3 regions of the Peribacillus sp. TH27 genome follow, and region 1 is predicted to be linked to each of the others. Evidence: riboswitches for the same ligand, from Rfam matches in the RefSeq annotation. Region 1 holds a riboswitch; each other region holds the start of a gene.
What was found. A riboswitch is a leader RNA that binds a small molecule or an ion and turns the genes downstream of it on or off. The one in region 1 is predicted to bind cyclic di-GMP.
Positions count from the first base shown of each region.

Region 2: it holds a riboswitch for cyclic di-GMP, as region 1 does, so the genes downstream of both, JFU24_RS24565 (anti-repressor SinI family protein) here and JFU24_RS17995 (anti-repressor SinI family protein) in region 1, are expected to answer to the same signal.
Region 3: it holds a riboswitch for cyclic di-GMP, as region 1 does, so the genes downstream of both, JFU24_RS30425 (anti-repressor SinI family protein) here and JFU24_RS17995 (anti-repressor SinI family protein) in region 1, are expected to answer to the same signal.

Region 1 is NZ_JAEKEV010000002.1:3,462,958-3,473,533, reverse strand. Features, by position in the region: gene ftsX (permease-like cell division protein FtsX) at 1-144, opposite strand, end outside; gene ftsE (cell division ATP-binding protein FtsE) at 134-820, opposite strand; gene cccB (cytochrome c551) at 1,116-1,457, opposite strand; gene JFU24_RS18015 (YitT family protein) at 1,507-2,322, opposite strand; one part of gene prfB (peptide chain release factor 2) at 2,554-3,588, opposite strand; one part of gene prfB (peptide chain release factor 2) at 3,590-3,652, opposite strand; gene secA (preprotein translocase subunit SecA) at 3,801-6,314, opposite strand; gene JFU24_RS18000 (helix-turn-helix domain-containing protein) at 6,755-7,078, shown strand; gene JFU24_RS17995 (anti-repressor SinI family protein) at 7,228-7,368, opposite strand; cyclic di-GMP riboswitch class I at 7,405-7,491, opposite strand; gene JFU24_RS17990 (hypothetical protein) at 7,672-7,869, opposite strand; gene hpf (ribosome hibernation-promoting factor, HPF/YfiA family) at 8,363-8,920, opposite strand; gene JFU24_RS17980 (flagellar protein FliT) at 9,176-9,517, opposite strand; gene fliS (flagellar export chaperone FliS) at 9,517-9,918, opposite strand; gene JFU24_RS17970 (flagellar hook-associated protein 2) at 9,945-10,576, opposite strand, start outside.
Region 2 is NZ_JAEKEV010000002.1:4,819,592-4,830,167, forward strand. Features, by position in the region: gene JFU24_RS24555 (YveK family protein) at 1-674, opposite strand, end outside; gene JFU24_RS24560 (acyltransferase family protein) at 793-1,974, opposite strand; cyclic di-GMP riboswitch class I at 2,756-2,837, shown strand; gene JFU24_RS24565 (anti-repressor SinI family protein) at 2,858-2,989, shown strand; gene JFU24_RS24570 (hypothetical protein) at 3,733-3,870, shown strand; gene JFU24_RS30875 (hypothetical protein) at 4,181-4,312, shown strand; gene JFU24_RS24575 (VanZ family protein) at 4,309-4,800, shown strand; gene JFU24_RS24580 (hypothetical protein) at 4,957-5,415, shown strand; gene tagU (polyisoprenyl-teichoic acid--peptidoglycan teichoic acid transferase TagU) at 5,875-6,804, opposite strand; gene JFU24_RS24590 (hypothetical protein) at 6,959-7,747, shown strand; gene JFU24_RS24595 (GntR family transcriptional regulator) at 7,751-8,128, shown strand; gene JFU24_RS24600 (ABC transporter ATP-binding protein) at 8,125-8,817, shown strand; gene JFU24_RS29800 (hypothetical protein) at 8,910-9,290, opposite strand; gene JFU24_RS24610 (hypothetical protein) at 9,429-9,602, shown strand; gene JFU24_RS24615 (hypothetical protein) at 9,787-10,576, shown strand, end outside.
Region 3 is NZ_JAEKEV010000002.1:4,160,180-4,170,755, forward strand. Features, by position in the region: gene JFU24_RS21435 (VOC family protein) at 153-569, shown strand; gene JFU24_RS21440 (LacI family DNA-binding transcriptional regulator) at 727-1,743, shown strand; gene JFU24_RS21445 (YybH family protein) at 1,847-2,239, opposite strand; gene JFU24_RS30425 (anti-repressor SinI family protein) at 2,541-2,669, opposite strand; cyclic di-GMP riboswitch class I at 2,688-2,774, opposite strand; gene JFU24_RS21450 (DinB family protein) at 3,011-3,529, shown strand; gene JFU24_RS21455 (VOC family protein) at 3,840-4,334, shown strand; gene JFU24_RS21460 (amidohydrolase family protein) at 4,618-5,472, shown strand; gene JFU24_RS21465 (UxaA family hydrolase) at 5,465-5,794, shown strand; gene JFU24_RS21470 (UxaA family hydrolase) at 5,791-6,954, shown strand; gene JFU24_RS21475 (SDR family NAD(P)-dependent oxidoreductase) at 6,983-7,798, shown strand; gene JFU24_RS21480 (SDR family NAD(P)-dependent oxidoreductase) at 7,795-8,568, shown strand; gene JFU24_RS21485 (fumarylacetoacetate hydrolase family protein) at 8,584-9,498, shown strand; gene JFU24_RS21490 (RbsD/FucU family protein) at 9,491-9,916, shown strand; gene JFU24_RS21495 (sugar porter family MFS transporter) at 9,944-10,576, shown strand, end outside.

The DNA.
Region 1 (10,576 bases):
TAAATTCATCATGAGCACTAAAAAAACGCCAACCAATGTTAGAGTGACTGTTACTGCACTGACTGATGCAAACGTCATCCAACCATTACGGCCAATATTTTTAAAACTTTCACGGAAGTGACGGAGTAATGTTCTAAATTTCATATCCGTAATCACCTCGATGTTCGTCTCGAACTATTTTTCCACTTTCAATGGCAATGACACGTCGTTTAATATTGTTAACGATGTCCCTATTATGTGTGGCCATGACGAGTGTTGTTCCACGATTATTAATTTCTTCAAATATGTTCATAATTTCCCATGATGTTTCAGGATCTAGATTCCCTGTAGGTTCATCGGCGATAACCACCTTAGGGTCATTGACGATCGAACGTGCAATCGCAACCCTCTGCTGTTCTCCACCAGATAGTTCAGAAGGTAGCATTCTAGCTTTATGTTTAATCCCTACTAGATCAAGAACTTCCATGACTCTCATTTTAATTTCTTCTGGTTCTTTTTCGATAACTTCCATCGCAAATGCAACATTTTCATAAACTGTGAAGGTTTGAAGGAGTTTGAAATCTTGGAATACCATACCGATATTACGGCGGAATAGAGGAACTTTCGAATTGCGGATACTTGGAAGGCTGACACCATTTACCAAGATATTACCACTTGTCGGCTTTTCTTCCCGATACATCATTTTGATGAAGGTCGATTTACCGGCACCGCTGGGTCCTACTACATAAACGAATTCGCCTGGTTTTATTTTTACATTGAGTCCATTAATGGCAATTACGCCATTAGGATAGGTCTTTTTCACATCTATCATTTCTATCATTCTAAAACCACCTAATTTGCTTGTTTTTATATCTATGTAACTAAGCTTTTTCGACAATTTTCACTGGAATCTGACAGGAATCTTTCTTACTAGAGCACAGAAACATTATAACATCTAATTTTGTCAAATTAAGAATAAAAATATTACAGTTTCATTTCAGTGAGAAAGATTATCAACATCTACGTAATAATTCTAGGATTAGTTTTCTTGATTAGGGATTAGATGTGGGTTTTCTGTGGATTTAAAAGGAGGATAAATGAAACGCCCCGCTGTATGCAGAACGTTTCTATAGTCGTTATTTATGTTCAGCAAGCCATTCAGCAACTTTGCTCGCTTCGGTTCCCTGAATTATACCTTTTGGCATTGCTCCTTGACCCTTTGCAATGACTTGCTCGATTTCTTCTTTTGATAATCTCGAACCAACTTTCGTTAAATTCGGTCCTACGCCACCTTCAAGATTTACTGCATGACAGCTTGAGCATTTGTTTTCATAAATTTTCGCTGCATCTCCTGCATCTACGGTTGTAGTTTCGTTCTTATCACTTGCTGGCTCATTATCTGCATTATCATTGTTTCCTCCGCATGCAGCCAAGGCGAGAGACGTACCCATTAATAAGGCTAACCATTTCTTTTTCATAGAATTTACCCCCTCTGATTTATACCAGTACAGAAATATTATACCAATTTTAATCTAGTTTAAAACCCTCCCCAAGTACTTCCGATGCATCCATTACGATCACAAACGCTTTAGGGTCAACAAGTTTAACCAATTGTTTCAATTTAGTGAATTCCGACTGGTCTATTACACACATCAATATTGGACGAGTATCATCCGTATAGCCGCCATACCCGGAAATTCGTGTTACTCCCCGGTCTAGCTCATGTAAGATAGCATTCCTTACTTCCATTTCATTATTCATGATAATTAATGCCATCTTAGAACGATTCAACCCAACCTGAACGAGATCAATCGTCTTGCTTGTCACATATAAACCTATTAACGCATAAAGCCCTTTTTCAATATCAAAGACAATCGCAGCGCTTAAGACAATGATTCCATCAATCACAGCTACACATGTCCCTAATGACATATGGGTATACTTATGAATAATCTGCGCCGCTAAATCCGTTCCCCCTGTGGAACCCTTCCCGCGGAAAACAATTCCTAACCCAAGGCCCACCATAATTCCCCCACATATTGAACCAAGCAAAGCATCATTCGTCCATGGCTCCCAATCCTTTGTAAGGAAAACAACAAGCGGTAAGAACAAGGTTCCAATCAGACTCTTGGCACCAAAATGCCGTCCAAGTATAATAAGTCCAGCAATAAATAAGGGAATATTACATCCCCACAGAACATAGGCTGGCTCCCAACCGAGCGTAGAATCGAGAATCGTACTAATTCCGCTGACTCCGCCTGAAGCAATTTGGTTGGGAAGCAAGAATACATTAAAACCAATTGCAATAATAGCCGAACCGACAATTACCAACCCATACTCCATTAACTTTTGTATCAAAGGGTGCTTCTGCTCCCGGTATCTTTTTCTCATTCTATATTGTCTCCTAAAAAACCATCATTTTTTATCTAGTATTGGCCGAACGTTGTATTGCATCCCCTATAAGATCCTGTAAAAGTCAGCCAAATGACTTTTACAGTGGTAGTAAATTGAACTTCCATGTATACGTAATCATAAAAAAAGCCGAACCAGAAAATCCGGCCCGACTTTTACTTCTTATAATTTTGAACGTAAATAAGCATCAATGAACATATCGATATCTCCGTCCATGACAGCTCCCAAGTTTCCTGTCTCCGCACTAGTACGGTGGTCTTTTACCATGGAGTAGGGATGGAAGACGTAAGAACGAATTTGGCTTCCCCAGCCAATTTCCTTTTGCTCTCCGCGAATTTCATCCAAATCGGCTTGCTGTTGTTCAATTTCAAGTTGATATAATTTGGCTTTCAGCATATTCATGGCTTGAGCCTTGTTTTTGATTTGCGATCTCTCGTTTTGGCACGTTACCACAGTATTTGTAGGTAAATGCGTAATCCTTACGGCTGAGTCAGTTGTATTGATATGCTGACCACCTGCCCCACTTGCCCGGTACGTATCAACCTTCAGATCTTCCGTACGAATTTCTATATTAATCGTCTCGTCGAATTCAGGCATAACTTCGCAAGAAACGAATGAAGTATGACGGCGCCCTGATGAATCGAAAGGAGAAATTCGAACTAGACGGTGAACACCTTTTTCTGCTTTCAAATAACCATATGCGTTATGGCCCTTAAACAGAAGCGTGACACTCTTGATTCCAGCTTCATCACCTGGAAGGTAATCAAGGGTTTCTACTTTAAAGCCCCTTTTTTCACCCCATCTTGTATACATACGAAGCAACATTGAACCCCAATCTTGGGACTCAGTTCCACCTGCACCAGGATGCAATTCCAGAATTGCATTTTTCGAATCATATTCTTCACTTAGTAAAAGTTGAAGTTCAAATTCATTCATCTTTTGTGAAAGAATCGTGATTTCTTCTACCAACTCAGCAAGAAGTTCTTCATCGCTTTCTTCTTTCACTAATTCATACGTCAAATCCAGATTTTCATATGCATCATTCAAATCGGACAATTGATTGACTTGATCTTTCAATGCATTCGTTTCATTGATGACAGTCTGTGCTTTTGACTGATCATTCCAAAAATCAGGGTGTGTCATCTCATTTTCTAGTTGTGCGATTCGTGCCTCTTTTTCATCTAAGTCAAAGAGACCCCCTAAAGTCTGTTAATCGTTGTGCGGTTCGTTCAAGTTCATTTCTAATTTCTGCTAATTCCATTTCTCTTCACCTCATTAAGTATGTTAAAAAAACCCCTGTACAGGGATGTGTTTCAGTACCAATAAACATCTTCAAACTATACGCAAACTAAACATGAAAAGAGGCGGCAAGTTCTTACACCGTCTCTCTTATCATTATACACCTAACTTTAGGCTAAATTACCATGGCAATTCTTATATTTTTTGCCGCTGCCACATGGACATAAGGCATTTCGCCCGACTTCATCCTTTTTACGGGCTGGAGCCTTCTTCACTTTTCCTCCATCTTCTTCCTTCGGATTGACCGCTTGTCCTTTTATGACTTCTTTCCGCTCTAAATTGTTGCGAATTTCAGCTTTCATAATGTATTTAGCGACTTCATCTTCCATGGAGGCAATCATGGCTTCAAACATTGCGAAACCTTCTGATTGGTATTCACGAAGTGGGTCAATTTGACCATAAGCACGAAGGTGAATCCCTTGACGCAATTGTTCCATAGCATCGATATGGTCCATCCATTTGCTATCCACCGCACGAAGAACGATAACCTTTTCAAACTCTCGCATTTGATCTTCTGAAAGCTCTGCTTCTTTTTGATCATAGTCTTCTTTCACTTTATCTAAAATAAATTCAACCAATTCCGATTCATTTTTTCCTTCTAAATCTTCTATTGTGATTGAACCTTCATTGAATAGGTTACCATTCAAGTAATCGACAAGACCTTGTAAGTTCCAGCCTTCTTCATCACCCATTGGGGCAAACGCAGCAACATTGCGCTGAATGGATGCCTCAATCATCGTCTCAACAATTTCACGTAAGTTTTCACTTTCCATCACATCAAAACGCTGTTTATAGATGATTTCCCGTTGTTGACGTAGGACATCGTCATACTGCAGCAATTGTTTACGCGAATCAAAGTTATTCCCTTCCACTCGTTTCTGAGCAGATTCAACGGCTCTCGTCACCATTTTACTTTGAATTGGCTGTGAATCATCCATACCAAGACGTGCCATCATACTTTTCATATTATCCGAACCGAAGCGTCGCATCAGTTCATCTTCCATTGATAAATAGAATTGAGTAACCCCAGGATCTCCCTGACGACCGGAACGACCACGCAACTGGTTATCTATCCTTCGACTTTCATGACGCTCCGTACCGATAACAGCAAGGCCGCCAAGTTCTTTGACACCTTCGCCAAGCTTGATATCCGTACCACGGCCAGCCATGTTAGTAGCGATTGTAACTGAACCTTGATTACCTGCATTCGCAATGATTTCTGCTTCACGCTCATGATTCTTTGCATTCAAAACATCATGAGGTATACCTTTTTTGGATAAATACGCAGAAATGACTTCAGACGTTTCAATGGCAACAGTACCAACAAGCACTGGCTGTCCTTTTGTATAACGCTCAGCGATGTCTTCCACAACAGCGCGGAATTTCCCATCCGTTGACGCGTAAATAAGATCGGCGCGGTCATCACGAACAATATTCCGGTTTGTTGGAATCGCAATAACATTCATATTATAGATATTCCGAAATTCCTCTTCCTCTGTCTTAGCTGTACCTGTCATACCAGAAAGTTTTTCGTACATCCGGAAATAGTTTTGGAACGTGATGGTTGCAAGAGTCATGCTTTCATTTTGAATTTCAAGGCCCTCTTTTGCTTCAATTGCCTGATGAAGACCTTCACTATAACGACGGCCCTTCATTAAACGGCCAGTGAATTGATCGACGATGACTATCTCGCCATCTTGAACAACATAATCCACATCCAAATGCATGGAAACATGCGCCTTCAGAGCCTGATTAATATGATGGTTTAAGGTAACATGGTTGATATCGAACAAGTTATCGATATTAAATGCTCTTTCAGCACGGTTCATACCTTCTTCGGTCAGCTGAACACCTTTTGTTTTTTCATCATACGTATAGTCCGTTTCTTTTTGTAACGTCCTCACAAACGCATTTGCTTGGATGTAAAGCTGTGCCGATTTTTGCGCTGAACCAGAAATAATCAATGGCGTTCTCGCTTCATCAATCAAAATCGAATCGACTTCATCGATGACAGCAAAATGCAACGGGCGCTGTACCATTTGTTCTTTATACAAAACCATATTGTCACGCAAGTAATCAAAGCCTAACTCATTATTCGTGCTATAAGTAATGTCAGCATTGTAGGCAGCTTGTTTTTCTTCTTTAGAATGACTGTTCAAATTCAACCCAACAGTCAAACCCAGGAAATCATACAATACACCCATCTCAGTTGCATCACGGTGCGCCAAGTATTCATTGACAGTCACGACATGCACACCTTTACCAGTAAGCGCGTTTAAATAAACCGGCATGGTTGATGTTAATGTTTTACCTTCCCCCGTTTTCATCTCAGAGATGTTTCCATCATGAAGTGATGCCCCACCCATGATTTGAACACGGTAAGGATACAAACCAAGAGCTCGTTTTGCCCCTTCACGCGCAACCGCAAAAGCTTCAACAAGCAAATCATCCACGGTTTCCCCGTTTTGATAACGCTCCTTAAACTCCTCTGTTTTGGCGCGCAACTGCTCATCCGATAACGCAGCTGTCTCATCAGCCAGCGCTTCGACCTGATCAGCGACTTTTTCCAGACGCTTAATTTCTCGCTTATTCGGATCAAAAACTTTATTTAATATATTAAGCATTCAATAACGCTCCTCTATTATGGTAATGATCATTCAATAACACATTCATATAAGTAAGAAGAAACACACCTTCTGTTAATACTAATCCAAGCTTAATTTTAACACTTCTATTCTAGAGGTACAACTTCATGTCACTCTATGTCTATGGACCTGAATTCAGTTCTTACGAAAAACATTGGATAAAAGAGGGGTAAAACTGTTAAAATAGAGGGAAGTAGCAAAAGTACATTACACACTCCCCACTTTTCACATGAGTCCTTAACAAGACAAACGAAAATGCGAAGTAAGCACAACCTTCTATCAATAGAAATTTTTGGTCCCTCTATGACTGATAGTCAGTTGAAGCAATCTAGCTTTTCAGGCTTCCTATTCCTGTGATTTTATGTGGGTTTAAAACTTATAAATCGAAGATAAATAGAACATGTTTCGAGGTGGTATTGTTGATTGGTGAACGTGTAAAAAAACTGAGAGAAGAAAAGAAAATGTCAATGACTGAACTAGCCGATAAAGCCGGAGTAGCAAAGTCATACTTAAGTTCGCTCGAGCGTAACTTACAAACGAATCCTTCTATTCAATTTCTCGAAAAAATCTCTTCTGTACTTAACATTCCTGTAGATGCCCTTCTTTACGATGCACCAAATAAGGAATCCTTGGACACTGACTGGATGAAAATTGTTGAGGAAGCTATGAATTCTGGCGTTTCAAAACAACAATTCAGAGAGTTCATTGAGTTTAATAAATGGAGAAAAGATAAGCAAGAATAGATGAATTCTAAACTATCTTCACAAACATAAATAGTACTGCTCTATCAAACTAGTATTGATAGAATTTCAGAAAATAAAATAATCCCTATAAGCAGCTATGTTGTAAATCAACTGTTTATAGGGATGTTTTTTTCATTCCTTTTTGGTTCTTAGTTTTCATTGTTCTGCTCTAGTGGCACATTTAGATTCTCTTTTTTTAAAAAAGCACTAATTTCTTCTTTCTTAAAACCCAATTTCCTAGCTTCTGAAATCAACTTCACCCATTCTTGATCCACTTCCACGTTAACCACCTCTTTTATCCTCCTAAAATACTACTTGTATGTATTTCAGGCAGACCAGCCATCTTAGCATTAAGCAAACTTAGGCCTGTGCCTTTGCGCCCTCATCTTTCACTGAGCTTGCCTTTGTCAGGGAAATTATTACAAAAACTATATTTATTAAGTTATTATAGCGAATATTTGCTCCAAATATTGCTACTTTATGTCGCTAAATTACCACAATGCACAACTTTTTATCGACAAAATATTACAAAATCAAGAAATCCATGATATTTTTTGTCTATTTCATGTACAAAACAAGATGGTTCAAATGATTCACGTTCGTTTTTTTATAAAATTATAAACATTGCCCTTCTTATTCAAACGATGGGGCATATTAATTCTTTCCATAATAAGTGCATCAAAGGCTTTTTGCGCAGACAAGTCCTCACCGCAGGTCGGACAAAGCCAACCTCCATATTCTGCACTGCTAAAAGACGCTCTATGACATGTATAGCAATTTTTCTGATACAAAAATCCAACTCCTCTGCACCATAATCAAATCATTTTATATAAATAAATTATTGTTCTTTTTAAAGAACTTTAATCTGAGTATAGTGCAATAGGAGGGGTTATTTAAATAGGTATAAGTACCTATTTATCTTATTAAAGAACGGAAAATGTTCTTTTTAAAGAAAATGCAATACATTCCATACTTCATTGTGTTTTTTAGAGAACAATGAAATTCCCAGGAGCCAACCAATTAATCGATACTATTTGATACCTTGTTTTCAACAGATGGATTTTACTTATTATCACATTATCAAAACACTTATCAAATTGCCGAAAGATCATTAAGGAAAAAGGAAGGAAATATAAACAACCATTGACTTCTATGGTTGAAATCGGTGGTTATTTTTCCAGAGCTTATAGAACTCCTTAGCCCAAATGAACATTGCAATGGATGGAGTAAAATTTAAAAAGCACAACCCATAGTCTGGGTTGTGCTTTTGTTTATAGATTCATATTAACTAGGTTCAATTAATCCGTAGCGCCCATCTTTACGACGGTACACAACGTTCGTTGTATTTGTATCCGCATTGGTGTAAACGAAGAAACTGTGACCAAGCATATTCATTTGCAGAATCGCTTCTTCACTATCCATTGGCTTCAAATCAAAGCGCTTATTGCGGACTACTTCAATATCAGTATCATCTTCAAATTCATCCACCACTTCATCAATTTCCGTATTAAAGGCGAACGCCTCAGGAGTTGTAGATAAGTTGTTACGGAATTTACGATTGACTTTCGTTTTATGTTTACGAATTTGGCGTTCAAGCTTGTCATTAATCAAGTCAATAGCAGCATACATATCCGCATTTTCCTCTTCAGCGCGAAGAACCAAATTCTGCATAGGAATCGTCACTTCGACCTTGGATGTATTATTGTTAACTTTCAAATTCACTAACACATTTGCATCTGGTGTATTGTTAAAATATCGTTCTAACTTGCCAATTTTCTTTTCGACGTATTCTCGAATTGCTGGAGTTACCTCAATGTTTTCACCGCGTACGTTGTAATTCATAAAGTGAGTCCTCCTTAAATTAAGACTATACAGTTAGATTCTACAATACCCCTCCGGTTTCCTTTAGAAACACATCATGAAATATGTCGAGATTATGAAACAATTGTCGGAAGGTTAGGAAAGGGTTGATGTCTGCCCTAGCTTTATTATAACAAATACAAAGCTATAAAGAAAAAATTAAGCCCTTAATATTTACAGAAAATTTAAAAACAATTAACATTAAAACTGTTTGCAATTAAAACGGCTGATTAATATCTAATTTCTTTTATCGTAGAACACGCCATCTGTGGATAATGATTGATAAGGGTTCACATATTTATTAGTAGATTCTTTTTTGAGACTTAGCTGTTTAATATCGCGTTGGATTTCTACTTTTTGTTCTTCTAGAAGTTGTGAAACTTTTTCGTTGAGTTCGATTAACTTCTTCCCTAAATCCTGTTCAGAATCAGAAAAAGGCGGTTGAATCCCTGCCATCAACTTCTCCCGCTCCTCAAGCAAGGCCTCAACCTTTTCAATTTTCCGGTCCCGATCCTGCTCATTTTCCAACGTCGAAAGTAATTGGTTCGTTGCCTCATAAAAATGTTGAATAGCTCCCATTATGCTTGACCACTATTGGCAAATTGCTTCTGGCGGTTCAACTGAATAGCTTCCTTCCATGTATCGCGAAATTCCATGACAAACCCTTCAACCTCTTCTAAAATATCCAGATCACTTTTAATGTTGGCTTCAATCAAGCGTCGATTCAAATAATCATAAAGGGACATTAATTCCTTGGATATAGCCAAATCCATTTTTAATGTGACCATTAGCTCCTGAATGATTTTTTGCGCTTTAATTAAATTCGTGTTTTTTTCTTGAAAGTTTTTTTCCGCAATTGCTTTTTTGCCCAATGTAATAAACTTAAGGCATCCATTATAAAGCATTAACGTAAGTTCACCTGGAGAGGCAGTATTCACCGAATTTTGTTGATAAGATTGGTAGGGATTATTGATTGCCATCATTCAAACTTCCTTTCTAAAATTGCTTAGCTGAAATACTGAGATAGGCTGCTGCTTTGACTATTCGCTTTCGAAATCGCTTTCTCCATGGCTGTGAATTGATTATAATAGCGGGTTTCTAAAGCCTTCAGCTTGTCTTGCCAACTATCTATTTTCGTATTGTAGCTATTTAAGAGTTTTCCAATCGTGAAACTTGAATTATTAACAGAAGTCGCTTTACCTGCTTTATCTTGGATATTAGTCATCGTCGCTTTGATATCAGCCCTCAACCTTTTGGCCAATCCCATTTCACCAGTTGTTTCTCCTGATTTCATAAACAAATCATAAATTTTGTTTGGATCCTCTGAAATAGCAGCACGCAGTTTTTCTTCGTTAATGGTTAACTTACCACCTTCAAGATAGTTACTTGTAGTAGTTATTCCAATTTCACTTAATGAGTTGACGGAGTTGCTTCCACCAACAGAGGTATATAGCGAGGTCCGCATTTTCGTAAGGAGACCCGTCAACATAGAATCTCCCCGAAGTGTCCCACTCTTTGCCTTCGTTTCCCACAGTTTAATTTCATCCTCAGTCATGTCTTTCCTTTGTGCCGTGGTCAACGGTTGGTATGCACGGTACTTTGTTTCATCTGTCTTCGTTTTGATGTTAGCGATAATCT
Region 2 (10,576 bases), 1.4 Mb from region 1:
TTCATTTTTGTATTTAAGTTCACTCTTCCTAACAATGGAAGTCCAAGACGCTCAAGCTCACGATCGCTGTAAGCCGCATCATCAAAGTGTTCTCGAAGAAGTGCTAAACCTATTCCAGCAAAAAAGCCTATTACGATGGAAATGGCTATAATAAACTTTGGTTTTGGAAAAAGAAGTTCTGCTTGTTCCATTTCGTTATCATTAAGAATATTAATCTGTTTTACATTTGCAAACTCTTTAAATTTAGTTATGGACTGAATTGCGACAGCCTGTGCAATGGCTTTAGCTGATTCAGGATTAGAATCTTTGACGGTAATAATAATAATCTGCGAATTATCTCTATTGGTAATGGAAACTTGCTTGAGTAACTCATAACTTGAAGTCTTTAGGTTTAACGAATCTTTAACTCCTGTCATAATTTGTGGGCTTTTAATGATATCCATGTACGAAAGAGCCAACTGTCTGTTTTCTTGCACTTTATTTATGGAAGTTTCCTTTTCTCCCATACTTAAAGATCCTGCCAAAACTTGAGTAGAGTACTGATAAGTCGGTTTCATAATGTACATGGACGAAAAAATAACGAAACCAGTAATACAAAGTGTAGAAAGTATAATGATTAATATTCGCTTTTTTAAGATTCGTATAAAATCTTTAATTTTTACTTTTTCATTCATCAATTTCACCACTTTTTTAGGAATCGTAAAAATTTTGTTTGAGACTCATATTCAATAAATATTTACCTTTCATTTCGCACTATCAGTTTGAAAAATCCCACTTAATATAGGTAAGCTTTTACCCTATTTTTCGTTTTACAGGTTTAGGATTCACGGATATTTCTGTTACTGGTTTTTTTCTTCTCGTAATATACGATCCAAGGTTCATGCATGGTTTTTCAACGAATACATACGCCAATGAAGATAGTAAAAAGGAAAAGAAGAATGAAAACATTAATATTAAGCCGGTAGGCAACTTATCATAAAATAGGTACATGAAGGAGAATAACGAGATGAGATGATACAAATACAGACTATAAGAAATTTTACCGAGAAAAGTAAGTGCTTTAGACCGTAATAATGATGAAAGTTTTAAGGAAGATATGCTCATAATCATAAAGATACAAACACCACACGATACAACATAGTCCCTGAAAATATAATTGTTTAATAAATCTACTTCACCAATTATACCTTCGTACATAAAACAAATAAATGCGATCATCAGTACTACAATTTTTACAGTTTTTTTCATCTTGGAAGTATAGTTAAATAGGTAATGGCGATACTTCGCTAATATTGCTCCCAATAAAAAAATAGTTATGTAGTGGAAACTCAAAAGACTGCTAGTTATGTTCAAATTGGAACCAAACAAATATAAAACCATAGTTGATGAAAAACTTAAAATCATAAACCAAAATAAGGAATATTTGAATTTTTTTCGTATAAATAGAAAAATCAAAACTGGAAATATAATCGAGATTCTCATTTCGTGGACAAGAGACCATATTACATTGTTATAGGCGTCAGTATTGTAACTCCCGATAAACAAAAGATGTTGTAATAATAGAGTCGGTGTGTCTGAAACGGTCCAGGATTTGCTAAACCAGTTACTAATAAACGGCATATCATTATGGCTTAAAAGCATTTTAGCCAATATAGCTATAATTATTGCTACTAGATATGGTAAATAAATTCGAAAAACTCGTTTTATTAAGTATGTAGGATAATGGAATTTCTCATTATTAATAGATAAATACAAAACAAAACCACTTAATACAAAGAATAGAATGACAGACTCATTGCCGCTACTGAAAAAAAGTCTTAGAGGAGTTTCCTTGAATAAATAGAATATGTAGGGACTGCTTGAATCATACCGATAACTTGCATATGATGGGTATATCATCATATAATGCCCAATTAATACAATAAGTGCGACTAATCCTCTTAGTGAGTCTAATTCCTCATATCTACTAGACATATTCCCCCTCCATAAGAACCGTTTTTTTTATAATATAGCATTTGTTCGTTATAAAGTATAGTTAGTTCTCTAAAACAGACAAAGGTAGACAAAAATAGACAAAAAAAGTAAAAAGGTGAACCATGGTATCCTAATCTATAAGCAAATTATTAGGGGAAGTTTAAATTTGAATCTACAAGGAAATTCCGGAAAGCTGGTAAATTTCAATCTTCTTGGAATTTGAATTTAAAAAACTTTAAAGAAAGTGTTACTGACCAGTTGGTATTTAGGGGAGGTTTTATATAAGGGATATACAGTTTTCAAAGTCAGTTTTAAAGTAAATGGGGGACGGAAAAACTGTTTATGTCAAAGGTTTATATATAGTAGTTTTTTTATGTTTAATATATAAAGGAAGAGAATTAGTTATAGCCTGTCATTAGACTAAAGAATATAGACCTTAAGATTATTAAGAAGATATTTGAATTACTTACTAATTAAAACTTTATCGAATAATGTTATAAAGTAATTAATAGTTATCTATTAACAATTGTTAACTTATTAAGTATAATTAATCTCAATATAGTAATTGAAGTAAGGGCGCAAAACCAGAGGTCTAAGGTATTTGCTAGGAGGCTGGTTTACCGCAAAAAGGATGAAATGAATTTATGCCTTTAATTCAAATGAGAGAAATTTGGACACCAATTAAATTAATTGGAGTTAAGCTTTTTAAATAGATAATGGAAGTGTCTTTATCATGGTTTTTAACCACCATCGTAAGAAGATTACGTAAAATGTTCAATACTCTTGAGAAACGCAAACCTATTGAAAAGTAGGGACGCAAAATTACAGGTCTAAGGCTATGCTAAGACGGCTGTGTTACCACAAATAGGGTGAAAAAGAAGATATGCAGAAAAAAATTGATGCAGAATGGATTATTTTAATTTTGGAAGCAAAAAGTGTAGGGGTTTCCATTCAAGAAGTGCGAGAGTTTATTCAGAATGAACAGAACTTGAATAATCAGCCCCACAAGAATTAGAATTAGATAAACAAAAATATATATATACTTTGGAGGGCTGTTATTCAGCCTTTTTTTTTATGAACTGGATTCTTCTGTTATCTTTTGTTATAACTTAAAAGCTTGCGGATGAAGCGATCTGCTATCAACAAAATTAGTCATTTGCGTGAGCTGATACCTAAGAGTTTCTAATAGATTAGCACAATATATTGTTAGTTCCCTATAGTATTGTTCGGAAATTGTAAGTACCAATATTTCTATAGAATATTTGGATATAATTAGATATTTTTCCGACTAGAATGTTCCGGCTCTAAGACTTTTCAACAAGTAGTAAAATATTTAATAAAAAATCAGGATAATAAGTATATAGTACTATTGTAAGCGTTTTCTCATTGGATTAATATGAAGAAGGTAGTGAGTACAAAGAAGTGGTATTATTTAAGAACAGTAAATGGTTTAAACAAATTGTAGCCCTAAAAACAGTTCTTTAGCAACAGATAAAGATAGAAAACTTTTTAGTGATGGATGAAACCTTGGACAGTTTAATAGGGTAATTGGTATATTGGAATATTTTGAATTAATGTATTTTGTATGATTTATAGTAGACTATAAAGTGACGAATAGATATAAATGCCCAACAAAAAAATAGTGAATAAAACAGTTAATATTTTTGTGTATTTGACGATACTATACTATAAAGAAAAAGCTAAAAGGACTTCGCAGAGGGCGATGTCAAGCTGCCATCAAAATACAAGGAGAATTTGATGACAAAAAATAAATATATTACGTTCGAGGAAGTTTATGAAAAGAAAGAAAGAAGCAAGAAAATTTTTATTGGGTCTTATATTACTATTACTTTAATCTTGATTTCTTTATTGACTTTTTTTCTTGGTCGATCATAAGGGTGTTTATCAAATAGGGCTGAGAGATCAGTCCTTTTTGATTTCTTTTTCTTTTGTTTTTTACACCTAATGAACTACATATTTTCAGCTGATGATATTAATAATCCGTCAGTTATGAACTTTTTGTGATTATTCTATTAATATTTCTTTAAAAATTCTGATTTTACCCTTTTTGAATTTATTTCCGCTTGCCAATACACTTTTTATATGTGATTATCAATTAAAAGAGCTATATTCCTTATTTTAGAAAAATAGGTTTAGTACAACTGTTTTACATAGAGGCTCTATTCAAATTGGAGTGGATATTCTAATGGATTTTATTGATATATTAATAGATACGTATACAAAAGGCGAGTTTCAGCAGGATGTTACAGTAAATGATCTTGTGGAAGATCTTAAGGAAAAACTAAGCGGTATCATTGAGGAACATGATAGAATATGATCCGTAAGTTCCGTAAGTGGTTAATCCCAGCTTTGTTCGTTTTATGGGCCATGTTAATCTTCTTTTTTTCCTCACAGACGTATGAGGAGCAAAGGATTTCTCCCTTTTTAGGACAGTTAAATACCCCGTTTTTGTATGAAAAACTCGGTGGTATTTCATTTATGTATGGTGGGCTTGAGGTGAGTGTTCATACAGCTGGAGTGGCTGGGTTTTTGGAGTTTTTTATTCGTAAGGGTGCCCATCTTATTATCTTTTTTGTGTTCGGTTTTTTGACGATTAGTGTTTGGCGCACTTTTGTAAAAAACGGCGTTATTTCGTCTTTAGGTGCTCTTTTGTGTGTCCTTTTTTATGCTAGTGCGGACGAACTGCATCAAAAATTCACAGGTGGACGTACCCCCTTGTGGCAGGATGTTATGCTTGATACGTTTGGTGGATTACTAGGTATTTTATGCTTTTTTATAATAAATCGACGGCGAAAGCGTCATTGAATGATTTCCCCTTTATCCTTCAACTCCTTATAAATAAGAAATCTCCCATGAAACCGTACCCATACAATACTTAAGAAGTATGTCTAACAACATGCTTCTTTTTTATCGTTTATCCCATATATATTATAGCAATGACCTTTGTGAAGGTGATGAAAGATGAAAAGACAAAATAAGAGTCCAAAAGGAATATTGGCAAGTATGCTCCTAGTTTTAGCTGTAGGAGGTTGTATCTTTTTTCTTTGGCCGAGTGGCCCTGTACGCTTGGTGGAGGATTTTTATGAGTATGAGAGTGGGGCTGAGTTCGGGAAGTCATGGGATTTATTAAGTTCTGAAATGAAGCTGCGGTTCCCGAATCGAGGCGATTATGTGCAAAATCGGGCCCATGTTTTTATGTCGCATATGGAAGTGGAAACCTTTCAGTATGATGTAGGTCGATCTAAGAAAGTGAAGAACTGGAGCCTGGCTAAGGATGGAAAAGTGCATAAAACTGCCTATATGATTCCTGTAACACAGGTCTTCGATTCTCGCTTTGGCGTGTTTACAATAGAACAGGATTGCTATGTGGTAAAGGAAAAAGACGAATGGCGTTTGTTATGGGATTATCGTTTTGAATAGATTCCTCTCCTTTTTCGAGGTTTAAGATTCTTTTAATTATTGAAAATGGAGAGGGTATATACCTAGGAAATCAACAGTTTTCCTTCTCATGAAACATATTTCATTTTAGAGCGATCACTGATGGCTTTCAGAATAAACATTTTGTCCTGTTTGCTTAGCATTGTCCAACTACCTGCCTTGATTTTCATACAATTCACTCCTTTTATGATTGTTATAGAATATGAAGGATATTTAACATAATTTCGTGTCCAAAGAATAATAGTGTCTAGTGATAAAAAAGGTTCAAGTAGAAGAAAGGAATATTCAACTCATACTAGATTATACCGTCTTTTTGCGCCTAATAAACAACAAAGATTCCAACAAATCTCTACAATTGATGTCCGTTTTTTGTCAGAATATTGGACGAAGAAAATGAAAAAGCTGTCTGGATGCGGGTCCAGACAGCTTTTTTATTATTTATTATTTTATGGCTAAATGTTCTTTTAATTCGGTTTGAACTTTTTCTTGTTCTTCTTCCGACACAATATAATAGTAGATTCCGTCGATTTTCGTTCCAGTGCCATTAATGGATGATTCGGAAATGTCTTTGCTTGCGGCCCGGTAGTTCTTTTGGATGTCCATCATGTCATCAAACGTCAAATTTGTCTGAATATTTTTACTTAGTGCACCGAAAACTTCATCGTATTTCGTCAAGGATGAAATGCTTGCGCCTTCCTTGATAACAGCCTCGATAATGGAGCGTTGTCTGGATTGACGGCCAAAATCACCATTCGGATCATCATGTCTCATTCGTGCATAACTTAGCGCATCTTTCCCATTAAGGGTAAGCGTACCTTTTGCGAAATGAACACCATCAGAGCTGAAGTCCAAATTATTTTGCACAGTCACACCGCCGACTGCGTCAACGATATCCTTAAAGCCTTCCATATTGATCTTCATATAGTAGTCAATCGGAATATCGAGGAAGTTCTCGACAGTATCCATTGACATTGCCGCGCCGCCAAATGCATACGCGTGGTTGATTTTATCCTGTGTACCGTGTCCGACAATCTCGGTGCGTGTATCACGCGGGATGCTCAGCATTTTAACCGATTTCTTTTGTGGATTAACGGTTAAGACGATCATTGTATCAGAACGGCCTCTGTCGCCATCTCGTTCATCGACACCGAGCATGAGTATAGAAAAGGGCTCCTGATCTGATAGGGCAAGGTCCTTAGTTCGTTTATCCGTGTTACGGTCTATGGGCGTATGCATCGTTTCTACAGTTTTTGTTAGGGCATTCCATACGGAGAAGGCAAAGGCCCCACCGCCTAATATAATAAGAAGGACGACAATTCCGACTACTTTCAGCCATGTCCGTTTCTTTTTCTTCTTTTTTTCGTTTCTCATATCTTACTTCCTTCCTCGTTTTGTAATCACTTAGTCTATTATATTTAATTTCAGTTTAAAAGAATAGTTTATTTTGTTATTTTATAATACCTTTGACAATTTTTGGTGTTACCGTGTACTATGTAACTAACACAGTGGTGAAGGGGTTGAGAAGTTGAATTCATTTAAAGGTTTAATGAAAAAGGAGTGGCTGATTGGGAAAAATGCTCTGCTCTGGCTGTTGGTTGTACAGGGGGGGTTAGTGTTTATTTCTTTTTTAGCATCCAGGTATTGGGAAGTTGCAGGTCTTTTTTATATGTGCACATGGTTGATCATGATTATGCAACCGTTTATTATGGTCTCTCTGATTTTTGGATGTTTGAATTCTGACGGGAAGACACAGTTATGGATTTACAATCCTCAGTCGTCGGCAATTTTGCTTGGAAGTAAATTATTGACGAGTGTTCTGTTTCAAATGGTTTCGCTTATTTTTTCCTCCTGTCTTATTTTTGTGGCATCGACGATACCGGTGAGTTATTTTCAGGCAGACTTTCAGGTGGAAAATAAGTTGGGAATAATGGGCTTACTTAAGATAGACGCGTTTATGTTAACAGTTAGTATTTTAATTGCCGTGTTTTTACTGTTTTTATGGGTGGTATATCATGCGCTCGCCCGGTTGCATTCTATTAAACATCTTCGTTGGCTGTTTGTTTCTGTTCTATGTTTAGGGATAATTATGCTCCGGAATGAGATTGTAAATACGGCATTTTATCAGAAGCTAGATGATATATGGTTAATACCTGCGATGAGTGGTTCTTCAATGAATATGTCTGAATTCAAGTTGGAGCTTTATCTAGAAGGCGGGGGGGATATTTCACTTTTAACAAGCGGGTTGGATGTTATTGGATTAGTGCTATTGTTTCTCGCAGCATGTTGGCTGCTAGACCGAAAGATTGAGGTGTGATTGATGTCAGAGGATTTTCATGCATCAAAACCAATTTATTTACAAGTAGCCGATCGAATTTGTTATTCGATTGTGCGTGGAGAGATAAAAAGCGGCGAAAAACTGCCATCAGTTCGCGAAATGGCTGTTGAGATGGGGGTCAATCCGAATACGATTCAGCGTACCTACGCCGAGATTGAGAGGGATGGAATTGTGGAGACGAGAAGGGGGCAAGGTACATTCGTTAAAAATGATCCGGAGTTGATTGCTTCACTGCGTACCCGGATTCAAACAGAAGTTATTGAAACGTTCGTTGAAAACATGAAAGAAATCGGCTTGTCCAGAACAGAAATGTTGGCAGCAGTACAGCAATTTTTGATGAAGCAGGGGGAAGCAGAATGATAATTGAACTGCGTGAAATAACGAAAAAGTATGGAAGAGTCGTTGCCCTGGATAATGTTTCGCTCACGTTTGAAGTGGGGAAGATATACGGGGTGTTAGGAGCGAATGGAAGCGGTAAGTCGACCTTGCTCAAGCTGATTGCTGGTCTGGCGAAACCGGATCATGGTGTTGTGACGGTCGAAGGAGTGGCGGTGAGCAGGAGGATTGCCGCGGCAGTCTCTTATCTAACTGAGATTGATTTTTTCTATCCTAATTTTACGGTGGGTCAGTATATTGATTTTCATGCATCGCAGTTTGCTGATTTTAATCGGGATAAGGCAATCGAAATGCTGGCATTCATGAAGTTGGATGTCCGGAAGAAGGTACGCTCGCTGTCGAAAGGTAATCGGGGTCGGCTTAAATTAGTGCTCGCTCTGTCACGGGATGCTCCGGTCGTGCTATTAGATGAACCATTTTCAGGGTTGGATGTTATGGTCCGCGAGTCGATTGTACGTAGTTTGCTGTCTTATATCGATTTTGAAAAGCGAACGGTTATCATCACGACTCATGAAATCGAGGAAATCGAGAATATTCTAGATGAAGTCATTCTGATTAAGGATGGCCAGATCATGGCCAAGGAAAATGTCGAGGACCTCCGCGAAAGTAGTGGGAAATCGGTGGTCGGGTGGCTGAAGGGACATCATAGGTAAATATGAAGGGAAAATAATCATGTAGCTTCGGAAAAGTTTCCGAGGTTTTTTTGTTTGAAAAAGAGAAGGCCTTTGAATCTAATTAAAATAGATTACTTGAAAAATGGGCGGTTAAACAAAGTCCCTATTAGAAAGAAGGCGCATATATATGCAGTACGGATATCATTAAAGTATAAATAACTATTGGAGGCTAAAGGAAAAATGGCAATTTCAAATGAAAGTAATTCAACTGAAAACACATTAAACGAGAGTAGTTCGACTGAAAGCTCATCAAACGAGAGTAGTTCGACTGAAAGCTCATCAAACGAGAGTAGTTCGACTGAAAGCTCATCCGATGAAGGTGAGTGATTCTCGAGAAAATTCTTGATGAAGTCATTCTGATTAAGGATGGCCAGATCATCGCCAAGGAAAATGTCGAGGACCTCCGCGAAAGTAGTGGAAAATCGGTGGTCGGGTGGCTGAAGGGACATCATAGGTAAATTGTATGACTCCAAATTAGTATTTGGAGTTTTTTTTATTGTGAAAAAACGTATTGGTTGCATCTAAAAAAAACCAAGAGAATGCATCGAATAATAAAGGAAAGACCGATACCGTGAAAGTGAGTAGTTAAGGTGAACAACTCAAAAGGTGGTGTGTTTGCTAAATTAACGGTAAAGGGGAAAGGAGTGACATCTTCCATTAAGCAACTCGGTAAAAAATCAGGAAAGGTCTATGTGACAGTTACAAAATCTGGGCAAAAGGAAAGTGCCCGTGTGCTCATATATGAAGGAAAAATAATAATGTAGCTTCGGAAAAGTTTCCGAGGTTATTTTTTTGTTTGCAAGGAGAAAAGCGCTTGAATCTTTTCTAGGGGAACGAGGATTTACTTTAAAATGGGTGATTAGCAGAGTCCGTATTAGAAAGGAGGCGCATATATATGCAGTACGGATATCATTAAAGTATAAATAACTATTGGAGGCTAAAGGAAAAATGGCAGAGACTGTTAGTTTACCGTACCTTGAAGCTTTGAAAGGTAAATTTGTGAAAGTGTTTAAAGGCGGGCCGGATTCTAGAGAAGGCAAGCTATTAGAAGTGAAGGACGATTATATTATTCTTCAAACAGAAGATAATCAATTAGTTTATTATGCCAGTCAGTATTTGAAAATGGTAATCGGGCAAGCGAAAAAAGCAGGTGTTGATGTTTTAACGGTAGATGAAGCGCGTGTTTTTCCAAATACTTATTTGGGATTATTGGAAACACTTGTCGCTAGCTCCATTAAAGTGAATGGAGGAGGGCCAGAATCAAAGATTGGCCGGGTTTTAGATGCAAAAGAGGAGTTTTTAGTGTTATCCACCGAGAAGGACGGGCTTGTCGTATTCCCGTTATCAAACGTTAAAAATGTAACCATCTTGGAAAGCCAATCTAATGATGATTCATCTGAGGTTACCTTTTCGGGTGCAATTACACTTAATGACGTCCTATCCTTGCTTATCCACAACTGGGTTTCGATTAATACCGGCGGACCTGAAAAGGTAGGCGGAGTACTGGTTGAAGTGGCAGACGAGCACGTCATTGTTGTCAAAAATGAAGAAATATTTTATGTTACCACCGAACAAATCAAAGTTTTGTCCTTAGCAAAGGATGAGGATGAAAATAGTTCAAACAACGGCTCAACAGAAAACAGTAATTCAAATGAAGGATCAACAGAAAACAGTAATTCAAATGAAGGCACATCAGAAAACAGTAATTCAAATGAAGGATCAACAGAAAACAGTGATT
Region 3 (10,576 bases), 700 kb from region 1:
CGCCAACGGTTCTTGAAAAACCTTTGTTGTACATATTACATTAGGATGAGAGGTACTGCGGTATCTCCTTTTTTTGTTGCGAGCAGGATTATCGAAAAAAGCAACGAATAGTAGGGTAATGAACATAAAATAAACGAGTGAGGGTGAATTTGATGGGAGTTCAAGCGGAAAAGATCTTTGTTAACTTGCCTGTTAAAGATTTGAATGCCTCAATAGAATTTTTCACAAAAGTTGGCTTTGAGTTTAACGAGCAAATGACCAATGAAAATGCAACGTGTGTGGTTATCAGTGAATCTATATATGTCATGTTATTGGTTGAAGATTACTTTAAAACGTTTACCAAGAGAGAAATCCCGGATTCAGCAAAAAGTACGGAAGCTATTGTGGCATTATCGGTTAAAAGTAAGGAAGAAGTGGATGAGATCGTGAATAAAGCCCTGGATGCTGGTGGAAAGCCTTTTAATGAAGCCATTGATCATGGGTTCATGTACGGTTGGAGTTTTCAGGATATAGATGGACATCTTTGGGAGATATTTTACATGGATGAAAGCGGATTTAATCAAAATTAAATCTATTTCAAGACACAATCCTTCACTAAGGACTGTGTCTTTTTTTGAAGTTCAGTGTCGTACCTGAGTCAACATGATTGCCTGCTTGTTAAAGTATAAAATAACAATTTATACTTATGATACAATATAAGGGAAAATGTAAAGGCGGGTACAAAAAGTGACGACAATTTACGATATTGCAAAAAAAGCAAATGTTTCACCGATGACTGTATCGAGAGTTATTAATAATAAAGGAAATATCAGTGAAAAGACTAGAGAAAAAGTAGAAGCTGTTATAAAAGAGTTAAACTATATACCAAATTCAGCTGCTCAAAGTTTGAATATTAAAAAAACCAAGTTACTTTCATTAATCATAACTGACATCACTAACCCCTTTTTTACAAAGGTTGCAAGAGGCGCTGCGGATAAGGCTAATCAAATGGGATATCAGCTTATTTTATGTAATACAGATGAAAACTACGAAAAAGAAAGTGAGTATATCAATGCATTAATTTCTAAAAGGGTAGATGGCGTAATTATTGCTCCTACAGGTGATCAATCGACCAAAAACTTAAAGAAACTTATTAAAAACAGAATCCCATTTACATTAATAGATAGGCAAATTGAAGATGTTTCGTGTGATAGAGTGCTTGGAGATAACTATGAAGGGACAAAATTGCTTCTTCAGCATTTAATTGATTATGGTCATCAAAGAATAGCAATGGTTCATGGCCCACTTACGATTTCCACTTCGAAAGAGCGGTATCAGGCGTATATTGAAACGTTAAAAATTAATGATTTAAAGATAGATCCCGCTTTCCTAGTAGAGACTCATTATAAACAAGAAAAGCGATGGAATGGAATCGCTCATTTGGTTAATGTTTCTCCTGCTGATCGTCCAACAGCGATTTTTGCAGCGAATAACTTCATTGCCATTAAAATTATTAAAAGTTTACGAGAAAAAAAGATTAAAGTTCCAGAAGACATTGCCGTCGTTTGCTTTGACGATTTAGAATTATTTTCAGACTTTGATCCTTTTTTGACTGTATCTTCGCAGCCTGCTTATGACTTCGGATATTTAGGAACACAATTAGTGATTGAAAGAGTAGATGAAGTCGGTCCAGCTGATTATCGCACAATAAATTTAAAGCCTGAATTGGTAATCAGAAAATCATCTGGAACTCCTATAAAATAATAGGAGTTTTTCTCTGCTGCGGAGATTAGCACATATGAAAAAACCACCTAATAACCTAATAGAAGGTGAGCCTTTTCTATTCATTCAAATATCTGAACATGAATTATTCAAGTAATTCAGCACCGTAAGAATTATCAATTATGCAACGCCAGGTACCTGTAGAATCCTTTTTAAAAACATAGGTAGCCATTCTTTCCATTGAGAATGCCGAATCAGTCTTTTGATTGGCACTCAGTAGGGCTTTTGCTACAACTAATGCCGTATCACCTGTTTCAATTATTGCCATCTGTTCTTGATTAACAATTAAACTATGATTAAAATAATCAGCGATAGCAACGAATGCCCGACGTATTTCTTCTTTGCCTTTAGCTAACGTTCCAGGTTTTACAACTAATGTAGCATCCTCTGAATAGAAATCCATTAATTGATCGAAATCCTCGTTATTTATTGCTCGGTCTGCATTCTTTATTACTAGTTCTAACTCATGAGTTTGCATATTTGCCCTCCTATCCGATAGGTAATTTATAGGGATTCCAATTTACCCCTTAGTGAAGAATATTCGACTGTCTTGTTGAGGAATCCTTCTCTTGGCCAAATAAGAAAAATCAACTTCATTACTATAAAGCCATTTTTGAAGGGCAATCTGCCTATAGGGTAGCAATGAAAATAATTACCGTAGCAAACCATCCTAGTTATTACAGCTAAAGGTGAATTATTAGCTTTTCTATTTTGATAAAGTAAAGAAATAGAAAAAAGGCGTTAATGTGTAAAAAATGTGTCAGGCAGCAAGCATAGGCCTATTGTCTACCTTCTAATAAAAATCCCCTAATTTCCTCTAACGGTATTTCTACATTGATAGCCATTTGAATGAGTTCAATCCATTCTGTATCTAATTCTTTTACTCTGTCATTTGTCTGAAGTAACATTACCTATTCCTCCGTTGAAGAGGTAGCCCAGCTATCATAGTCAATCTGACCTTAGACCTGTTAGCTTTGCGTCCTAACCTTTCGATTAGTTTGCCGTTTTCTCATTTTATTATAGTTATATATTACTATCTAGATAGTGCTAATGTTGTCGTAAATTGTAGAAATGTAATTATTATTCTTTAAAAACAAATTGTTAATTCGATTGGGAGACCTGTTGAATGACAATAAAGATATTTAATGGGAAATAAAACTATTATATTTAATATGATTTTTTGTATTAAAGAAGGAACCATCCATTTTTAATAGAATGTAAGACTTTGATTAAGAGGAGGATGATCAGTTTGGAGAGAAGAGCTTTACTGGTATCTCGATTTCCAGAATATGAAGAAGAAATTGGCGGATGGCTATGGTGTTTAGAAGATGTTCGCCGTACTCTTTTAACAGAATTAACTGGAATCAGCCAAGGGATCCTTGATACAAAAATGGATGAAAGACAAACGATTGGCTCGCTGTTATATCACATTGCATTGGTCGAGGCAGATTGGTTATATGAAGAGGTTCTTGTTACTGAATGGGATTCTGAAATACGCTCGTTGTTTCCGTTAGAATGCCGTTCTGAGGAGGGCTCTTTAACCCATATTGAGGGACAAACTGTAGAAGAACATGTTAACCGACTTAATAAGGTACGTGAAGTGTTTCTTTCCCACTTTCGTTCAATGGATCTAACAGATTGGCGTAAACCGAGGGTTCTTGAACAATATGACGTCACACCTGAGTGGGTTGTGTACCATTTGATTGAACATGAATCACATCATAGGGGGCAGATTTTCCAATTGCTAAGCAAATTACGGAATGATTAAGATGTTAAAGAGTGGGAACTTTTTATCCATCTTTAACTAACTGATTGGCTCCAGTTAATTATCAAACCCACTAAGCGGTGGCTTGTTTATGAACATTAGCACATTATTCCGCATTACCAGCTATTTCAAGTGGTGTAGTTATTCCATTAAAGGGCGCCTTTATGAAAAAAAGAAGGTGCCCTTTTTGAATGGGACCATATTCTTGAATAACGGATAACTCTAAGATAACTGCAACTTCAGCTTTAGACTTAGCGGAAATAAAAACATCCTTTTTTGTTAAGACTTAGAGAATATATGGAGGTGCTTTAAAATGGGTATAAGAAAAATCACAACAAACTTGTGGTTTGATACACAAGCAGAAGAGGCGGCTAAATTTTACGCTTCTATCTTTAAAAATTCCAAGATTGGAAGAATCACTCACTATGGAAAAGAGGGGCATGAAATCCACGGGATATTAGAAGGAACAGTAATGACCGTGGAATTCCAACTGGAGGGCCAGGAATTCGTAGCATTAAATGGCGGTCCGCAATTCAAATTTACAGAGGCAATATCATTTATAGTCAATTGCGAGTCACAAGCAGAATTGGACTATTTTTGGGACAAACTCTCCGAAGGCGGAGACGAGAAGGCACAAGTGTGCGGTTGGCTGAAAGATAAGTATGGTGTTTCGTGGCAAATTATTCCTACGGCCCTAACTGAGATGCTAAGCGACCACGATCCAGAAAAATCAGCAAGAGTTATGAATGCAATGCTCCAAATGAAAAAAATTGACATCAAAACATTAAAGCAAGCGTATGAGGGATAAGATTACATTGTTTGAGGTATTAAAAATGAATTTCTTTGTTGTCACTTTACAAGACCATTTAATAAAAAGCTTGATTAAAAACCTGTATAAATGTATACAGGTTTTTTTAGATTGTTCCACTGAACTATCCTCGCTATAGGTCCTTTTTCTTATCTCTAAATATTAACAGTGTTGTTTAACAAATCCTTATTTTGATATTGTTGCAATTAATTTATTGACAATTTAAAATATTGTTGTTATTTTAATGTTACCGGTAACATTCTAGTAACAAGAGGAGGTCAAAATGATTATTGATGCTCATCAGCATTTTTGGAAGATTGACCGAGCTGACTATTCTTGGCTTTCAAAAGATATGGGAGTCCTCTATCAAGATTATCTTCCAGAAGATTTAGATCCCTTATTAGAAAAACAGGGTATTGCTGGAACTGTTCTTATCCAAGCTGCTCCTACATATGAAGAGACTTTATTTCTTTTATCATTGTATGAACGGTATGACTGGATTTATGGTGTAGTTGGCTGGATAGACTTATCTTCTCCAGCTTTTCCGAAGCAACTAGATTCGTTAATGAAACGACCGGGAATTGTTGGTTTGCGTCCAATGCTCCAGGATTTAGAAAATAGTGATTGGATATTACAAGAGCAAGTGATAGAAAATTTAAAATGGCTTATTAGATATAATCTTCCATTAGATTTATTAATTAATAATAAGCACATTTCATCGATTTTAACTTTATTGAAAACGCTTCCGAACTTAATGACAGTAATAGATCATATGGCTAAACCGAATATTACTAAAGGGGATTTAAGCGAGTGGAAAGAGGATATGTACTCTTTATCACTGTTTCCGAATGTTTGGTGCAAAATGTCGGGTTTAATGACGCAAGCGAATCCAGCTATTTGGAAAACTGAAGATTTTGAGCCATATATTCATCATATTGTGCAAACATTTGGTCCATCCCGTTTGCTTTTCGGCAGCGATTGGCCTGTATGTTTATCAGCTGGAAGCTATGATGACGCACTGCAGATTATTAAAAGAAATTTACCGGAAAATTTATCCGATAAGGAAATGGATAAAATATTTTCTAATAATGCGAAAGCCTTTTACAAATTAAAAGAAAGGGGAGATAGCCATGAGTAAGGTAGGCTATGAACAGGACGTAACGAGCATCGTTATGTCTGATCAAGATAATGTAGCGACTCTTTTGAAAGATGTAGAAGAAGAAGAAACATTACTATACGTCATCAATGGCCAAAAAGCGGTATTGACAGCCAAGCAATCGATTCCATTTGGACATAAAATCGCAATTAAACCGATTGAAAAATTAGCAACGGTTATCAAATATGGAGAAGTAATCGGTGCAGCGACAATTGATATCGAGCCTGGTGAACATGTCCATGTACATAATATTGAAGGAATCAGAGGAAGAGGAGATAAGGCGGAAGGGGAGAAACAACGATGAGCATGATAAAAGGGTACCGTCGTTCAAACGGGAAATTTGGAATACGTAATCATCTGTTAATTATCCCGACTGTCATTTGTGCAAATCACGTAGCCAATAGAATCCAGCAAGCTGTACCAGACTCTGTAGCTATTCCGCATCAGCATGGCTGCAGCCAGATTGGTGATGACAAGGAACGTACACACAGACTTCTTGGAGGAATGGGGAAAAACCCAAATGTTGGTGCAGTTCTTTTAATTAGCTTAGGCTGTGAGGTTATTGATGCCAAAGTTTTGAAACAAGAAATTGAAGAAGAAACAGGAAAACCTGTTGAGTGGCTTGATATCCAAGATGCAGGCGGAACGGTAAAAGCTATTCAAAAAGGGTCTGAATTGGCAAAAAGCTTATTCAAGGAAATTGAAAAAGTGCCACAAGTAGATGTTCCTATTTCAGAATTAATACTAGGTGTGAAATGCGGCGGTTCCGATGCTACATCTGGTCTGTGCAGCAATCCCGCTTTAGGAAAAACAGCTGATCAGCTCTTAAATCAGGGCGGAACCATTGTAATGGGTGAAACAACTGAAATTATCGGGGCTGAACATATTGTCGCTCAAAAAGCTGTGAGCGAAGAAGTGGCAAATAAGCTATATGCCTATGTGAATAAATTTGAAAAAGAAGTAGAACGCATTGGGGCAGATATGCGTGGCGGAAATCCAAGCCCAGGCAATATAGAGGGAGGCCTGTCTACTATCGAAGAAAAATCTCTTGGCTGTATAAGTAAAGCAGGTACTGCTCCCTTGAACGATGTATTATCTTTTGCAGAAGAAATTCCAGGGAACGGCTATTACTTCATGGATTCACCAGGGAATGATATCGAGTGTGTATCGGGTATGGCTGCTGCTGGTGTTCATATGGTCTGCTTTACGACAGGAAGAGGGACGCCGACTGGAAACCCAATTATTCCGGTCATCAAAATAACGGGAAATGAACATACTGCCATCAAAATGATCGATAACATTGATATAGATACAAGTCCTGTAATGAAAGGGAAAGAAACAACAGAAGAAGCAGGAAATCGTATTTTCGAAACGGTTCTTAAAACAGCACAAGGTGAGCTGACAAAAGCTGAAATTTTAGGCCATCAAGAATTTAGTATCAGCCGAATCAGCATCAGCCTGTAGAAACAAATAGGAGAAGGAGGATCTATATATGAGTAAATTAAAAAATCGAACAGCTCTTGTCACAGGCGGTAGCCGGGGGATTGGAGCAGCAATTGTCATGAGATTAGCTGAAGAAGGCGCCAATGTGGCTATTAATTATACATCACCAGGTTCATTTGAAAAAGCAAACGCTTTAAAAGAAAAAGTAGAAAAAGAGTTTCATATTCAAGCGATTGTTGTGAAAGCAAATGTTGGGGTGAAAGAAGAAGTTGACCATATGATAGACCAAGTGGAAAAAGAGTTAGGATCGGTAGAGATCCTAGTGAATAATGCTGGTATTGCTCCATTTGAACCTTTTTTGAGTCTTTCAGAAAAAACATGGGATGATACCTATCAGACGAACGTGAAATCGATCTTTTTGACAACCCAAAGAGTGGCGAAAAAAATGATCGAAAATAAATATGGAAAAGTCATTAATATTACATCAACTGCGAGTGTTCTTGTGACAAGTCCAGTAATCCCGCATTATATCTCATCAAAAGCAGCAGCTTCGCATTTAACAAAGGCCTTGGCGATTGAGTTAGGCAAATACAATATTAATGTAAATGCAGTCGGACCGAGCACCGTTGCAACGGATATGTGTGATGAATATTTGGCAGATCCTCAAATTCTAGCAAAAGAGATTGAAGCGAATCCAATGAAGAGACTTGGTACAGAAAAACAAATTGGTGATTCTGTTGTCTTTTTAGCCTCTGATGAAGCCGTGCAAATCAATGGGCATCTGTTAATGGTAGATGGCGGATTAACGGTTAAAGCGGCACAGCCTGAAGATCATATGAATCATGAACAGGAGGTAACATTATGAGACTACTCAACAAGATAGCAGTTATCACTGGCGGAGGAAGCGGCATCGGCAAGGAATCAGCCCGTTTATTCGCAAAAGAAGGCGCATTTGTTATCATCACAGACATTCATGCTGAAAATGGGCAAGGAACAGTTTCTGAAATAGAAGAAAATGGCGGAAAAGCAGCATTTTACGAAGTAGATGTGACGAATCCTGAAGCGGTTCAATCTGCAATACAACAGATTATTGAGACGTATAAAAAAATAGATATTCTATTCAACAATGCAGGAATCAGCAATGTGGGTAGAGTGGACGAAGTAGAGCCAGATGTCTGGGACCGAATTATGAGTGTAAATGTGAAGGGGGTTTATTTACCCTCTAAATACACGCTTCCTTATATGATGGAACAAAAAAGTGGAGTAGTCATCAATATGTCGTCTTGCGCTGCGGAAATGGGTCTAGTTAAACGTGCCGCATACTCAGCAACGAAAGGCGCTGTACTTGCTCTGACAAAAGCCATGCAAGTGGACTATGCCCCTTATAATATTCGAGTAAATGCTTTATTGCCGGGCACCATCTTAACTCCATTTGTTGAAGATTATTTGAAAAATTCATATGATGATTCTGAAATCGCAATCGGATCGATCAAGAAAAGACAGTTAAGCGGAGAATTAGGAAGACCTAGTGATGTGGCAAAGGCTGCACTATTTCTAGCTTCAGATGAGTCTACGTTCATGATGGGATCGCCTTTATATATTGATGGCGGAGTTGTTTTTGGGAAAAATGCATAAAAGGAGAATGAAACTATGAAACTAGCTACTTTTATAAAAGGTGAAAATCAGAAACTGGCTGTTCAGATTGAGAATAACTTAATAGATATCGAAGAAACTGCTAAGAAGAATGAATGGAACAATATAGTAACAGATGTGATGCAAGTAATTGAATTCAACCAATCCGAACTAAAAGATTTTGAAATAAAGGTTAATGAAGCTGTCACAAATGGAAGTGCAGTCGCTATTGAGGAGGAAGGGCTTATATACGGTCCTAGTGTTACAAAACCTCATAAAATCATTTGTGTCGGATTGAATTACAGAAGACATGCAGATGAAACCAATGCACCGTATCCTGAAGTGCCTATCTTGTTTAACAAATTTGATAATACGTTAACAGGTCATCAAAGTGAAATTGTTATACCAAATGTAACGAATGAACTGGACTATGAGGTTGAACTGGGAATTGTAATTGGAAAAAAGACAAAGAACGTAACACAAGAAGCTGCTCTTTCTCATGTTTTTGGTTATTGTACAGTCAATGATTTGTCTGCAAGAGATCTGCAAATGAGAACACAGCAGTGGCTGCTTGGAAAAACCTGTGATGATTTTAGTCCAGTAGGACCTTTCTTAGTGACAGCGGACGAAGTAGGAGATCCAAACAACCTTAATTTGAAAACGTACGTAAATAATGAAATAAGACAAAACTCTAATACTTCCGATATGATCTTTTCTTGCGCAGAAATCGTAAGTTATATTTCCCAGCACATGACGTTAGAGCCGGGAGATCTTATTTTAACAGGTACACCTGAAGGAGTCGTATTAGGCTTACCGGCTGATCAGCGCGTTTATATTCAGCCAGGAGATGTGGTCACTGTTGAAATCGAAAAGCTTGGAACACTAACGAACAAATTTGTTCAAGAAAGTGAAAAGGTTTTGACTAATGCTTAAAGGAATCCCGCCTATTATTTCTCCAGAATTGATGAAAGTTATGATGGAGATGGGGCACGGTGATGAGATTGTACTTGCAGACGGAAACTATCCGGCTGCAAGTCATTCCAACCGGATAATCAATGGTCATGGACATGGCGTTGCTGATTTTTTACGGGCCATATTAGAATTTTTCCCACTAGATACGTATGTTACGTTTCCAGTCATGCTGATGAATCCTGTTCAAGGCGATGAAAAAAACCCTGTAATCTGGCAGACCTATGAAGATATAATAAAAAAAACGAGCGACTTTCCTGTCCAAATAGAAAAAATCGAAAGAACGGATTTTTACGAAAGAAGTAAGGCGGCATATGCCATTATCGCTACAAGTGAACGTGCACAATATGCGAATCTTATATTGAAAAAAGGTGTACTTTAATTAGTGAATCTAAAAGGAGTGAGCTATTTGCAAAAAATTCCGAATATTATGTATGTTTATGCGATTTTTGGTGGCTTGGCTGGACTTTTATATGGTTTTGATTCTGGTGCCATTTCTCCAGCGATTCCCTTTATTACCGAGGAATTTGGATTAAGCCCGGCCGGCCAAGGATTGATTGTAAGTTTCCTTCTTTTAGGAGCATTGCCTGCTATTGTTCTTTCAACCTCCTTATCTAAAGTATTAGGAAGGAAATCGCTCTTAATAGGAGCAGGCATCACGTTTATTGTTGGGTCTATTGGCTGTGCCTTCGCTACTAATGTAAGCGTTTTAATAGGATCGCGATTTATCCTTGGAATCGGATGCGGAATAGCCAATATGTGTTCGTTGATATATCTGGTTGAATTAGCTCCACCTAAAATCAGAGGATTAATTGGTGCATTATATCAATTAAGTGTAAATGTCGGAATTTTAAGTGCTTACATTGTAGGAGCTTCCTTCTCTGCTAGTGGTTCATGGAGAATCATGCTAGGAATAGGTATTATTCCTGCTGCAATCTTTACGATTGGGATGCTAATCTCACCCGAAAGTCCACGTTGGCTAATGACTGCAGGAAAAGAAGAACGTGCAAGAAAAGTATTAATGAAACTAAGAGGATCGAAG